DNA from 2 places in the Pseudofrankia inefficax genome. Region 2 is predicted to be linked to the other one. Evidence: predicted binding sites of a transcription regulator. Region 2 holds the regulator's gene; the other holds the start of a gene.
What was found. Region 2 encodes LexA, which represses DNA repair genes until DNA is damaged. Its sites were predicted from a motif close to CGAACNNNNGTTCG; they were not measured.

Region 1: the regulator LexA is predicted to act here: its motif matches at 4,246-4,259, upstream of uvrA (excinuclease ABC subunit UvrA).

Annotation. Positions count from the first base shown of each region.
Region 1 is NC_014666.1:5,996,614-6,003,848, reverse strand. It holds gene FRAEUI1C_RS24280 (zinc metalloprotease) at 128-1,486, shown strand; gene FRAEUI1C_RS24275 (helix-turn-helix transcriptional regulator) at 1,501-2,040, opposite strand; gene FRAEUI1C_RS24270 (MBL fold metallo-hydrolase) at 2,110-2,775, opposite strand; gene FRAEUI1C_RS24265 (glycosyltransferase family 2 protein) at 2,882-3,868, opposite strand; gene uvrA (excinuclease ABC subunit UvrA) at 4,535-7,235, shown strand, end outside.
Region 2 is NC_014666.1:1,438,798-1,446,032, reverse strand. It holds gene FRAEUI1C_RS05775 (vitamin B12-dependent ribonucleotide reductase) at 1-1,449, opposite strand, end outside; gene FRAEUI1C_RS05770 (ATP cone domain-containing protein) at 1,713-2,201, opposite strand; gene FRAEUI1C_RS05765 (hypothetical protein) at 3,429-3,713, opposite strand; gene lexA (transcriptional repressor LexA) at 4,478-5,314, shown strand; gene FRAEUI1C_RS05755 (ATP-binding protein) at 5,545-6,810, shown strand; gene hflX (GTPase HflX) at 6,923-7,235, opposite strand, start outside.

The DNA of each region.
Region 1 (7,235 bases), 4.3 Mb from region 2:
CGGGCGTCACGATGGTTGGGCGCCGGCCGAAGATCCCGGTTCGGACGGGAGGGGGAGGGGCACGACAGTCGTTGGGGGATAGGGACAGGGACGCGATGAGCGAGTCCCCGAGAGGAGCCGGACGACCATGGGCACCCAAGACGCGGGCAGCGGACGACGACTGCCCAGGATCGTCGTGCGTCCGGGCCTGGCGGTCTCGGTGGCGATCGTCACCGCCCTGCTCGGCTGGCTGACCCTCCCGGTCACGGTCCCGAACCGGACCGGCTCCGCCTACTTCAGCGCTGGGCTCCTCGGTGCCCTGCTGTTGGTGGGCATCCTGGTCGCGGCCGACCTCGCGCGGGCCCTGGCCGCCCGGCGCGCGGGCGTCGACGTGCACGCGATCCAGCTCGGCGCGTTCGGGAGCAGGCTCGTGCTCGGCCGGCCCCCGGTGCCCGGTGGTGGCTTCCGGCGGGGCCCCGACGAGATGGTGTGGGGGGTCGGCGCGTCCGGCGTCGGTGCCGCGGAGCCGTACCCGGCGGAGCCGTCCGGCGGTGCCACCGCTCCTGGCCCGCCGGCCCAGCAGCCGGGTGAGCCCCGCTCCGACGGGCTGGACCCGCGCGCCGACGCGGCGATCGCCCGCGCCGGGCTGCTCACCACCCTGCTCCTCGGCGCCGCGCTGACCACGCTCGGCGTCTTCGCGCCCGGCGGCACGTTCGCGCTGGCGGCGAGGGTCGGGCTGTGGGTCGGCACGTTCACCCTGCTGATCACGCTGGTCGACCTGCTGCCCTCGCCGCGCACCCCGGGCGGGCGGGTCCTCGCCGCCTTCGTGCTGCGGCGCGGCGGCGATCCCCGCCGGGCCGCGGCGGTGGTCGCCCAGACCGGGGTGATCGTGGGCTGGGTGCTGCTCGCCGCCGGCGTCGCTGCCTGCTTCCTGGTCGGATTCGTCGGCCTGTGGGCGGTGCTGCTCGGCTGGATGGCACTCGCGTCCTCCCGGCTGGAGCAGGCGCGGCAGCGGGCCGGCACGGCGCTGGAGGGTGTGTTCATCCGGGACGTCATGGCGCCGCCGCCCCCCAGGCTGCCGTCGTGGCAGACCGTCGACGCGGCGCTCGCCGAGGTGGTCCGGCCGGGGGCGCTCGTGGCGCCCGTGTTCACGGTCCATGAGGTCGACGACGCCCTGATCGGCGTGGCGCTGGCCCGAGCCCTGGCCGCGGTGCCGTTGGACGACCGGGATCTGGCCCGGGTCAGCCGGGTCACGATCCCGATGTCGGCGGTCCCGACCGCGCGCCCCGACGAGCCGCTCGCCGTCGTCGCGCCGCGGCTGGCCGCACGCCCGGCGGCTGGCTTCGTCCTCGTGTTGGACGAGGACCAGCGCGACCCGGCCGGCGGCCCGCGCGTCGTCGGCGTCGTCGGCCCGCTGGAGATCCGCCGCGCCCTCGAGACCGCGCCGGCCCGCGGCCGCGCGGTCGTCGCGGGTTTCAGCCGCCCCCACCACCACCCGGGCCGCTGACCCAGGGCGCGGCGCTAGGAGCGGGGGCTCGGGGCGGGGAAGGCGGAGAAGGCCTCGCGCCACTGGATCGGGAGGTCGGTCAGCTCCGCGTGGCCGATCCGGTCCCAGCGGAACCAGCGCGGCGCGTCCTTGTCCAGGCTCCAGGCCAGCAGGTACCAGCTGCCCCGGGCGTAGGCGAACGCGTGCGGCTCGACCTGGCGGTGGCTCGGCCGCCCGGCGGCGTCGACGTAGTCGATCGTGACGGCGACGCCACCGCGCATCGCGTCCTCGATGACGGGCGTCGCCGCCGACCGGGGTAGCCCGTTCGGGCGGGTCCACACCCGGGCCGCCCGCTCGACGACCCGTTCGTGCGCGGCCGGCCCGAGCGCGCTGAGCACCTTGTGCAGCGCGGCCTGCGCGGCGTCGGACAGCGGCCCGTCCGGCATCGCGACCAGGGCTACCGCGACGGCCGCCGCCTCGTCCTCGGTGAACTCGACCGCCGACGGGCCACTGGCCGGCGGCTCGGCTGGGCCCTCCGGTGGCTGCGGTCGCGCTCGCGACCCGGCCGCGCTCATACCGCCACGTTCCCACCTCGGCGCCGAGAAAGGGCCGGAAGCGCGGACTTGTCGCGCCGGAGGCCGGACCTACCAGCCGCGGGCTCGCCACTCCGCCAGGTGCGGGCGCTCATGACCCAGGGTTGAGTCCTTGCCATGGCCGGGGTAGATCCAGGTCGTGTCCGGGAGCGGGCCGAAGACCTTGGCTTCCAGGCCGTCCATCAGGGAGGTGAAGGCGGCCGCGTCGTTGCGGGTGTTGCCGGGGCCGCCGGGGAACAGGCAGTCGCCGGTGAACAGGTGGGGCGCGGCCGGGTCGGCGTCGTGGAGCAGCGCGATCGAGCCCGGGGTGTGGCCGACCAGGTGGATCGCGCGCAGGGTGACCTGGCCGACGCGGATCTCCTCGCCGTCGCCGAGCAGGGTCGCCGTCGGGACCGGGATCTCCGGGGCGTCGTCCGGGTGCGCGACGGTCGTGGCGCCGGTCGCGGCCACGATGTCCGACAGGGCCTGGACGTGGTCCGGGTGGCGGTGGGTCGTGACCACGGTCGCCAGGCCCGCGTCGCCGATGACCCGCAGCAGCGTGTCGGGCTCGTTGGCGGCGTCGATCAGCAGCTGCTCGCCGGTCGCGGCGCAGCGCAGCAGGTAGCAGTTGTTGTCGAACGGACCGACCGCGACCTTCGTGACCGTCAGACCGGGCAGCTGCCGGACGTCGGCCGGCCCGCCCACCGTGACGTCGCCCGTGTACTCGCGCACGCTCATCGTTCGCCCTCCGGCCCACCGGTCCCGGTTCTCGTCCCCGTCATTCTTCCCGCCGGGCCGGGGCTTGGTGCCAGCACCCGGCAGACTTCGCCGCCCGGCGCGCCGGTCAGCCCAGGGAAGCGGAGCCGGCGCCAGGTCCCGGCCCGGCGTCCAGCGCCGCGAGCCTGCGCCGGGTCGGCGCCGGGACCGCGTGCCATCGTGACCGCACCGCCGGCTCCCAGCCTGGCCAGAGCGTCCCCTGGAGCATCCCGACCAGGATCTGGACGCCGCGGGTGGCGTCTGGCCACCGTCCGGTGACCAGTTTGCGCGCGACGAGCACGACCAGCTGCGCCGCGTGCACCAGCAGCCAGCCACGGCCGGTGGAGCCGCGGTGGCGTCGGGCGTACGGCACGGCCGCGCGGCCCAGCTCGCGCTGCAGCTCGGTGGCCCGCCCGGCGGTGGCGCCGCCGGTGTGACACACCGGCCAGGCGCCGTCGCACCAGCCGATCCGGCCGCCGGCGGCGAGCAGCCGGGCGAACAGGTCGGTCTCCTCGTAGTAGAGCCAGAAGGTCGGGTCGAACCCGCCGATCCGCAGGAACATGTCGGTTCGAATCGCGAAGAACGCGCCGACCGGATAGCGCAGCGCCGGCCAGCGCGCAATGGCCGCGGCTTCGCCGCGCACCGCGGTGAACGCGCTGGTCCTTCTGTTCGGCAGCACCGCGGTCGAACGACCGGGACCGCCGTCATCCGTGCACACTCCAAATCCGAGCACATCAACATCGGCGGGAGCCTGCGCGAGAAGTTTCGGCAGCATTTCCCGGGTGTCATCGGGGATGGTCACGTCGCTGTTCACGACCAGGACCCAGTCCGGTCGTCGGACCTGTTCAGGCTCGTCGAGCGTGTGTCGGACGGCGAGGTTGACCGCGGTGCCGTAGCCGATGTTGCCGTGGCCCTGGTAGACGCGCACACCATCGGGCGCGTCGTGGTGCGAGTGGCCAGGCTGGTTCTCGACCAGGGCGACCCGGCAGCCCGCCAGGCCGGCGAGGGTGCTGAGGAGCCCGGACAGGTGCGGCGAGCCGCCGTGCGAGACGACCACGGCGAGGAGGATGTGCATGATGTCCGCTCTTCGGGGCGCGGGCCGGCCCGCGCATCATCTGGATAAAGGCGGCTGACGAGCCGTCCCGGGCCACCGTAGCCAGACGATCCGAACGTTCTCCAGTAATGCGAACCGGCGAGTCGCGACGCAACAGGTGTTGCCCTCCGCCATGCATGATCGAGGAATTCGCCGGTTAACACAAAGGCCTTCCTGGGTCATCGCCGGGGGTCATTCCGCGTCGCGCCGGCGGGCGTCCTCGAAGGTGGGCGGACGGTGCCGCGGGCGGATTCTGGCCCGGGCGGACGCCGCGCTCCGGGCGTGACGGGACGGCGCCGTGGCATCCAGTGGCCCCGGGCCGCCCCTCGCCGGGACCGGTCGCCGGTGCTCGCTACTATCGAACGAGCGTTCGGCGAAGCCCAGTGGTAGCGGGTGGCGCATCGTCCGGCCGAGAAGTGTCAGACCCCATCCGTACGCTGGGACTACCGCTGCGCGGACAGGGGTTGTTCGGTCACGGGTGTGCCGCGCGACGGTCAGGCGGGGACGAGGTCTGGGCGGTGCCCGCGGGGTCCCGGCGGACGTCGGCCCGCGGACGGGGCCGGGACGACCCAGAGGCCCAGCTGGCCGTCGGGCCCGCACCGCGGCGCCAGGAGCGATACGGAACCGACAGGACGTGAGGAAACCCAGATGACGGACCGGCTCGTCGTACGGGGCGCGCGCGAGCACAACCTGCGGGACGTGGACCTCGACCTGCCGCGCGACGGGCTGATCGTCTTCACGGGGCTGTCCGGCTCCGGGAAGTCCAGCCTGGCGTTCGACACGATCTTCGCCGAGGGGCAGCGCCGCTACGTCGAGTCGCTCTCGGCCTATGCGCGCCAGTTCCTGGGCCAGATGGACAAGCCCGACGTCGACTTCATCGAGGGCCTGTCCCCGGCGGTCTCGATCGACCAGAAGTCGACCAACCGCAACCCGCGCTCGACGGTCGGGACGATCACCGAGGTCTACGACTACCTGCGCCTGCTGTTCGCGAGGGCGGGGCGGCCGCACTGCCCCAAGTGCGGCCGGCCGATCTCCAGGCAGACCCCGCAGCAGATCGTCGACCGCCTGATGGAGCTGCCCGAGGGCACCCGGTTCCAGGTGCTCGCGCCGATGATCCGCGGCCGCAAGGGCGAGTACGTCGACCTGTTCGGCGAGCTCCAGACCTCCGGTTTCGCCCGGGCCCGGGTCGACGGGACGGTCATCCAGCTCACCGACCCGCCGAAGCTGGAGAAGCAGAAGAAGCACACGATCGAGGTCGTCGTCGACCGGCTCGCGATCAAGGAGACGGCCAAGCGCCGGCTGACCGACTCGGTCGAGACCGCGCTGCGCCTGGGCAACGGCCTGGTGCTCGTCGACTTCGTCGACCGGGACCCCAAGGACGAGGACCGCGAGCGGATGTACTCCGAGCACCTCGCCTGCATGTTCGACGACCTGTCGTTCGAGGAGCTGGAGCCGCGCTCGTTCTCGTTCAACACGCCTTACGGCGCCTGCCCCGAGTGCACGGGCCTGGGCACCCGCAAGGAGGTCGACCCGGAGCTCGTCATCACCGACCCGACGCTGTCGCTCGCCGAGGGCGCGATCGGCCCCTGGTCGGGTGGGCACAACAAGGAGTACTTCGAGCGGCTGCTGAGCGCGCTCGCCGAGGACCTGCACTTCAAGATGGACACCCCGTGGGAGGGGCTGCCCGAGCGGGCCCGCAAGGCGGTGCTGCACGGCAGCGGCGAGACCGAGATCCACGTCGGCTACACCAACCGGTACGGCCGCAAGCGCTCGTACTACACGGCCTTCGAGGGCGTGATCCCGTTCCTGGAGCGCCGGCAGCGCGAGGCCGAGTCGGACACGAGCCGGGAGCGCTACGAGGGCTACATGCGTGACGTGCCCTGCCCGGGGTGCCGGGGCGCGCGGCTGAAGCCGGAGACGCTCGCCGTCACCGTCGGCGGGCACTCGATCGCCGAGGTCGCGGGCCTGTCGATTCGCGAGTGCGCCGAGTTCCTCGCGACGCTGGAGCTGACGGAGCGAGAGCAGTCGATCGCCGGCCGGGTGCTCAAGGAGATCGACGCCCGGCTCGCGTTCCTGCTCGACGTAGGGCTGGACTACCTCTCGCTCGACCGGTCGGCCGGGACGCTGGCCGGCGGGGAGGCGCAGCGGATCCGGCTGGCGACCCAGATCGGCTCCGGCCTCGTCGGCGTGCTGTACGTCCTCGACGAGCCGTCGATCGGCCTGCACCAGCGAGACAACCGCCGCCTGATCCGCACGCTGGTCCGGCTGCGCGACCTGGGCAACACGCTGATCGTCGTCGAGCACGACGAGGACACGATCCTGGCGTCCGACTGGGTCGTCGACATCGGCCCCGGCGCCGGCGAGCACGGCGGGCGGGTCGTCGTCTCCGGGCCGGTGTCCGACCTGCTGGCGAGCGAGGAGTCGCTGACCGGCGCGTACCTGTCCGGGCGGCGCTCGATCGCCGTGCCCGCGGTCCGCCGGCCGGTCACGAAGGGCAAGATGCTCACGGTCCACGGCGCCCGGGAGCACAACCTGCGCGACGTCACCGTGTCGTTCCCGCTCGGCTGCCTGGTCGCGGTGACCGGCGTGTCCGGCTCGGGCAAGTCGACGCTGGTCAACGACATCCTGGCCGCGGTGCTGGCGAACAAGCTCAACGGCGCCCGCGAGGTCCCCGGCCGGCACCGGACCGTCTCCGGCCTCGACCACCTGGACAAGGTCGTCCGCGTCGACCAGTCGCCGATCGGGCGCACCCCGCGCTCGAACCCGGCGACCTACACCGGCGTGTTCGACCACATCCGGCGCCTGTTCGCCGAGACCACCGAGGCGAAGGTCCGCGGCTACCTGCCGGGCCGGTTCTCGTTCAACGTCAAGGGCGGCCGCTGCGAGGCCTGCTCCGGCGACGGCACGATCAAGATCGAGATGAACTTCCTGCCGGACGTCTACGTGCCCTGCGAGGTCTGCGCCGGTGCCCGGTACAACCGGGAGACGCTGGAGGTCCACTACAAGGGCAAGAGCATCGCCGAGGTCCTCGACATGCCGATCGAGGAGGCCGCGGAGTTCTTCGCCGCCGTCCCGGCCATCGCCCGCCACCTGCGGACCCTCGACGAGGTAGGGCTCGGCTACGTCCGGCTCGGCCAGTCGGCGCCGACGCTGTCCGGCGGGGAGGCCCAGCGGGTGAAGCTCGCCTCCGAGCTGCAGCGCCGGTCCACCGGCCGCACCGTCTACGTCCTCGACGAGCCGACCACCGGCCTGCACTTCGAGGACATCCGCAAGCTGCTCGGCGTGCTCGGGCGCCTGGTCGACGCGGGCAACACGATCCTCGTCATCGAGCACAACCTCGACGTCATCA
Region 2 (7,235 bases):
GGTGACCTCGGTGATCTGGGGCGTCGGGAAGTCGGCGAAGCAGATCGAGATGTCCATCGCGGTGATGATCAGCTCGACGGCGTGGACGAAGCCCTCGACGTCGAAGGTGAGGTCACTGCGCAGGAAGCGCATCAGGTTCAGCGAGGCCAGGTTGCAGCTGGAGTTGTCCAGGTGCATGTACTCCGAGCACGGATTGCTGGCCGAGATCCGACCGGCCTCCGGGGTGGTGTGCCAGTCGTTGATGACGCCGTCGTACTGGATTCCGGGGTCGGCACATTCCCAGGCCGCCGTGGCGATCTTGCGCATGAGGCCGCGGGCGTCGATCGACTCGATCACCCGGTGGTCCATCCGGGCCCGCAGGTCGAACGAGATGCCGTCCTGGACCGCGCGCATGAAGTCGTCGGTGACGCGGACGGAGTTGTTGGCGTTCTGGTACTGGACCGAGGTGATGTCCTTGCCGCCGAGGTCCATGTCGAAACCGGCGTCCCGCAGCGCGCGGACCTTGTCCTCCTCGCGCGCCTTGGTCTCGACGAACTCGACGATGTCGGGGTGGTCGACGTCGAGAACGACCATCTTCGCGGCGCGCCGGGTGGCCCCGCCGGACTTGATGGTCCCCGCCGACGCGTCAGCGCCCCGCATGAAGCTGACCGGCCCCGAAGCCGTTCCGCCCGAGGACAGCAGCTCCTTGGACGAACGAATGCGGGAGAGGTTCAGGCCCGAGCCCGAGCCACCCTTGAAGATCAGGCCTTCCTCGCGGTACCAGTTGAGGATCGACTCCATCGTGTCGTCGACCGCGAGGATGAAGCAGGCGCTCACCTGCTGCGGGGCCGGAGTGCCGACGTTGAACCAGACCGGGCTGTTGAAGCTGAACATCTGGTGCAACAGCATGTAGGTGAGCTCGTGCTCGAAGATCTCCGCGTCCTCGTCGGAGGCGAAGTAGCCGTTGTCCCGGCCGGTCCGCCCGTAGGCGTGCACGACCCGGTCGATCAGCTGACGGAGCGACGACTCACGCTGCGGGCTGCCGACCGCGCCCCGGAAGTACTTGCTCGTGACGATGTTCGACGCGTTGATCGACCAGTTGACCGGGAACTCGACGCCGCGCTGCTCGAAGTTGATCGAGCCGTCCCGCCAGTTCGTCATGACGACGTCCCGCGACTCCCAGGTCACCTGGTCGTACGGGTGCACCCCGGCGGTGGTGTTACGCCGTTCGATCCGCAGGCCTGGCTTGCGGGCAGCTGCCTTGGGGGTGGCGGCCTTGCCGGACCCGGCGGCCTTGCCGGCGTCCGCGGTGGGCTTGCCACCCCCGGCGGCGCCACCCCCGGTGGCCGTTGCACCGGCGGTGCCGGCCTCGCCCGTGGCGGCCTCCCCCGCGGCGGCGGGCTTCCCGGCGGTCGAGGCGGCCTTTCCGTTGGAGCTGGCCTTCTGCTTCGCGCCGCGGGTCTCCGTCATGACACTCCTCAGCTGGTCTCGTGCGCTGCGCCGAACGCGGGCACGCCGAATAGACCGACGGCCTCGCGACCCGCTTGCTGGCCTTCGGAGGGCACAAGCTCTTCGTCCCCTTGAAGGCCCGGATGATGTTGTGGACCTGCTACGCGCTCGCGTTTCCGCGCGTCAGAACTCCGCGCGCCACCGCTGGCGGAGGCGCGTCGTGACGGGTGTGACCGACGGCGTCGCGTCGGTGTAACCGCGGCGGGCCAGGCCCGCCGCGGGCGTTACGGCCGGGCGGGGCCCGCCGCGGGCGACAGGGCCACATCCAGGTCGTCGGCCAGCGCGGCCGGGCTCGCCGGCGCCGCCGGGTCGGCCCGCAGCTCGGAGATCGCCCGCTCGAAGTCGGCGAGCGACTCGAACGCCAGGTAGACCGACGCGAACCGCAGGTAGGCGACCTCGTCGAGCTCTCGCAGCGGACCCAGGATCGCCCGGCCCACGTCCTCGGCGGCGACCTCGGCCGCGCCCGACGAGCGGACCGTGTCCTCGACCCGCTGGGCCAGGATCGCGAGGTCCTCGGCGCTCACCGGCCTGCCCTGGCACGCCTTACGAGCCCCGGCGACCACCTTGGCCCTGCTGAACGGCTCGGCGGCCCCGCTGCGCTTGCGCACCCGCAGCGACGCCTCCTCCATCGTCGTGAAACGCCGGCCACAGGACGGGCATGCCCGCCGCCTCCGGATGGCCGCGCCTTCCTCGGCCTCCCGGCTGTCGACCACTCGGCTGTCGGGATGCCGGCAGAACGGACATCGCACGGCTCCTCCCTTCTTCACGCTCGTCGAGGCGGGCCGCCCGCGCGAGCGCACGGCGATCCATCGACCTGGGATCGTGCCGCACCCTGGACAGGGCTGACGCAGGGCATGGCGACAGCACCCGGGGCCGGTAGCCGCGCGACAGCGCGTCACCGGGGACGGCGAACGAACCTCCGAGCCCTCGCACCGGCCTGTCGGCACCGCCGAGCGCGGTGTCCTTCAAAACTACCAGTGGATGACTTACAGGTGTGTAACTACAAGATGTTGTGTCGCCAGACTAGCGCATGCCCGGTTCGTCGGTGCGCATGCCCCCCTCGCGTGTCGGAATCCACCGCCGCAGGACACGCCGGGCGCAACCTGCTCCGACACCGCCGCTTCGTCCCGTCCTCGCAGGTCAGGAGGGAGGCGACGACACGCTGGTCGGCCGAGGTCCGCGATCCCGCTCCGATCCCAGCCGCCGGAGCCGGCACGAGGACCACCACTCACGGGCCCTGTCCGCGATCACCGTCACGACCCGACAGCTAGACCGCATGCCGTGGATCTTCGGAGGCCAGATGAAGATCCACATGGCCGTGATCCGCGAAGTGGCGGTGGTGGCCACGCTTGGCGCAGTGGGTCGCGCCCCTTCAGACCCCGCGGCCCGTCCTTGATCGCCGTTTTAGCCCTCCCCTGGTCGCGACCAGGCCTCTTCCCCGACCATCCGAGGGCCAAATCCGCGATCACCAGCACCGATGGGCCAGCGTCGGCACGTGGGCTCTCCCCACGGTCCGCGGGGAATGCTCTGTCTCGGCTTCACCGCGCGATTCGGCGCCGGTGGGCAGTCGGGACGGGGGTATCACAACGCCAGCGTCGCCTCACGCCCGCGTTCCTCGCCCGCCGCCGTAAGCCTCGCCGGACACGGCTGGTAGCAGGCCCGACAGTAAACGACTCAGGGCCGCCGCATGGATCAGCCGTTCACTTGCGGATCATCCGCCAACGCGAGATTCCATACCCAAACTGGCGATCATCGGCGGCTGGCCCTCAACCGTGGAGGTCACGATCACGCACCGTCCATCAAGAAAGGGCGCCAATCGCACATCAATCGCCAGAGTTCATACAAACTTCGCGATCATGGTCGACCAGCAGCCCATTACCGGCAGAAGATCGCCATCCGGGTATGACACCCGGCCGACCGGAGACCGCGAAACGCCTGGGTCAGTGGCCGGTGGTGGCGAGGAGCCAGGTCACGCCGAGCCAGATGCCGCTCGCGGCACCCCAGAGCGCCAGGCCCATGACAAAGGCGGCCACGACGCGGCCGCGGGCGGTGAGCCGCAGCGCGGGCGCGGCCTGGGACTCGCGACGGGTTCGGCGGCGCGCCGGCCGGACACCGGCGACGGGATGCTCGGCCGCCGCCGCCCGCGCCAGCGGGCTCTGTACCGGGGCCACGGGCGCTGCCGCGCGCCCAGGGCGCCGGCGCGTCGGCACGGGAAGACTGATCACTTGGGCACCGTCGGGACCTACCGGGGCCGGGCGGCCCGGGATCGTCGTGGCCCCACGCGGGTTCGTCACGCCAACCTCCTAGCGGCCGGGCCAGCGACCCGGCTGCGCTCGTCGAGCGAAGCTCAACCAACTCGGGGGTCCGGGGAGATGTTCCCCGGGCAGACATCGCGGACCACCGACGACGCTAACTCAAGGTCAACATGCGGCGGTGGCCGGTACTGGGGCAGGGTGTCGTTCGAACTGATGGTCGATTCTTACACGCATAAGCCCGGCAAGCTACCCGGACACGCTCGAACGCGTGTTTGAGATTCCGTCGTCGTCCGGCTACGGTCATCACGATCAGGCATGACGCGCGCAGCTTCATCCACACGCCCAGCTTCACCCAGATGTCTCCCAAACGTCGGGTTCCCCGAACGGCGGGGGTCCCCGCAGAACGGGGGTCCCTGAACCGCGGGGGTCCCTGAACCGCGGGGGTCCCTGAACCGCGGGGGTCCCTGAAGCGCCGGGTCCCGGTGACGGGAGTCCCGGCGCAGGCGTCCCCGGACGTCGGGTCCAGTGGGGCGGCGTGGCCGGGCTGCGGCGCCGAAACCTGAGGCGCCCGTTCCGGTCGGGCTCGCCGGCCTCGGTGCCGGTGGGCCGGCCTGTCGGGCGTTCGATCCGGACACGCCGGGAGGCGCTCCGGGTCCCCCGATGTCGAGCCTCGCTCGACGAGCTCGACGAAGGAGAACGGTCGCCATGACCTCGAGGCTAGGAGTGCCCACGCCATGACCACGCAGGGAAGGGGACCGCGCAGGGCCGGTCGCCCGTCCGCCGGCCGCGGCGAAGCCGGTGGGACCGTGCGCGACTTCCCCGACGGGCCCGTCGACGAACAGGGTCTCACCACCCGGCAACGGAAGGTCCTCGAGGTGATCCGTGACGCCGTCGAGCGTCGCGGCTACCCGCCGAGCGTCCGGGAGATCGGCGAAGCGGTAGGGCTGACCAGCACGTCCAGCGTCGCGCACCAGTTGAAGATGCTGGAGGACAAGGGTTTCCTGCGCCGGGACCCAAACCGGCCGCGGGCGATCGAGGTGGTCACCTCCGAGGGCGAGGCGCCGATCCGGCCGCTCCCGAAGACCCGGCCCGACCTCGCCGCGGGCAAGGGCCGGACGCCGCTGCGGGTGCACACCCTCGGTTCGGACGACGACGTGCGCGCGGACGACGACGAGAACGCCCAGCTCACCGCGGCCACCGCCTACCTGCCGTTGGTCGGCCGGATCGCGGCCGGTGGTCCGATCCTGGCCGAGCAGGCCGTCGAGGACGTGCTGCCACTGCCCCGGGAGATCGTGGGCGAGGGCACGCTGTTCCTGCTGCGCGTCGTCGGTGAGTCGATGATCAACGCGGCGATCTGCGACGGGGACCTGGTCGCCGTCCGCCAGCAGCCGGTGGCCGAGAACGGCGAGATCGTCGCCGCGATGATCGACGGCGAGGCGACCGTCAAGCGGTTCCGCCGCCACGACGACGGCCATGTCTGGCTGCAGCCGGAGAACCCCGCGTTCCACGACATCGCCGGCGACGACGCCACCATCCTCGGCCGCGTCGTCGCGGTCATGCGGCGGGTCTAGACCCGACTGAGGCGCGACGGAGCGTCCGGAACAGCGCGGGCACGCGCCACCGGACGCTCCACCGCCAAGCGCCCCGACCGGATGGCTCCGCGTACCGGATCCACCGCGCCACGCCCGGCAGATTGACCGTGATCATGACGGCAGATCGACCGTGACCATGGCGGCAGATCGACCGTCGATCATGAGAGAATCGGCTGGCGGCGTGGTGGCGAGGGACGGCGGTGGTGGCGGTGTCGCAGCTGAGACGTGAGCTTTTCCCCAGGCACGCGGAGGCGTTGGTGTCCGCCGCGCTGGCGGATACGCGCGTCGTCGTCGTGAACGGCGCGCGCCAGGTCGGAAAGAGCACGCTTGCGCGTCTCGCCGTGGACGCACACGGCGAGGCGCGAACCTACTACCTGGACGATGACGCGGTGCGAGCCGCGGCCCTGGCGGATCCTGCCGGCTTCGTCAACGCGGACGGGCTGCTGATGATCGATGAGATCCAGCGAGCCCCGGATCTCCTGCTCGCGATCAAGTCGAAGGTGGATCGAGACCCCCGTCCGGGGCGGTACCTCCTCACCGGGTCCGCGCGCCTGTGGGGAATGAAGGGCATTCCGGACATCCTGCCGGGCCGGTCGGAGACCGTGGAGCTATGGCCGCTCGCCCAGGGCGAGATCGATGGCGGCCCAGACGCGTTCGTCGATGCCGTTTTCGCGCGGGACGAGCCGCTGCTGGCCCCGGGCGCCCTCGATCGGAACGACTATGTCGAGCGGGCGCTGCGCGGCGGTTACCCCGAGGCCGTGCGCCGTGAGGATCTGCGTCGGCGGGCCCGGTTCTTCGAGTCGTACATCTCGGACCTCATCGGACGCGATATTCGCCAGATATCCGAGATCGAACGGACGGCGGAGTTGCGCCAGCTTGTTCAGGCACTGGCGGCAACGGCAGGCGGTCTTCTCGTTCCGAACCGGCTCAGCAACGACCTCGCGGTGCCGGCGACCACCGTCCGCAGACACCTGGCCGCGCTGGAGCTCTCCTACGTCGTTCAGCGGATTCCGGCCTGGTCCAACAACCTGACCACCAGAGCTGTCGCGACACCGAAGATCATATTCGTCGACTCCGGCCTCGCCGGACACCTGACAGGTATGTCGCCGCGGCGGGCGTCTCACCCGACCGCGAACGTCGGCGCGCTGATCGAGAACTTCGTCCTGGGTGAACTGGCCCGACAGCTGACCTGGGCCCAGGAGCCGGTCTCGCTCTTCCACTACCGGGACCGGGACGGCAACGAGGTCGACGCGGTGCTCGAGCGGGCGTCCGGTGAGATCGTCGGGGTCGAGGTGAAGGCCGCCGAGACCGTGCGCACGGAAGACTTCCGCGGCCTGCGCCGGCTGGCCGACCAGATCGGCGACCGCTTCCACGCCGGATATGTGCTCTACGCCGGTCCCGAGGTCCTGCCCTTCGGCCCACGCCTGCGCGCCGTTCCGATCTCGGCTCTCTGGACGGCGCAGGCCGACCTCTGACGGGCTCGCGCCGATCTCGCTCCGGTGGCGAACCGGTCAGGACGTGCGCCGAAACCGGCCCCGCCCGTCCGCCGAGAGGCGGACTAGCGGAGCCGGTCTCGGCACGATCGAATCAGACTCGCGCCGGCGCGCGGTAGGCGCCCAGTTCGGCGGCGAGGGCGGCGGAGACGCGCGCGCGCAGCTCCGTACCGGTGGCGTTGTGCCCCTGGTGGAGCACCTCGCCGGATTCGTGAACGCGGGCGACCAGGTCGCCCCGGTTGTAGGGGACGACGACGTCGACCTCGACCTGCGGGTGCGGGACGCGGGTCGCGAGGGCCTCGACCAGCTCGGCGATCCCCGCCCCGGTCCTGGCCGAGACGCAGACCGCGTCCGGTGCCACCCGCCTGATGGCCGCCACCGTCGTCTTGTCGGCGATGTCGGTCTTG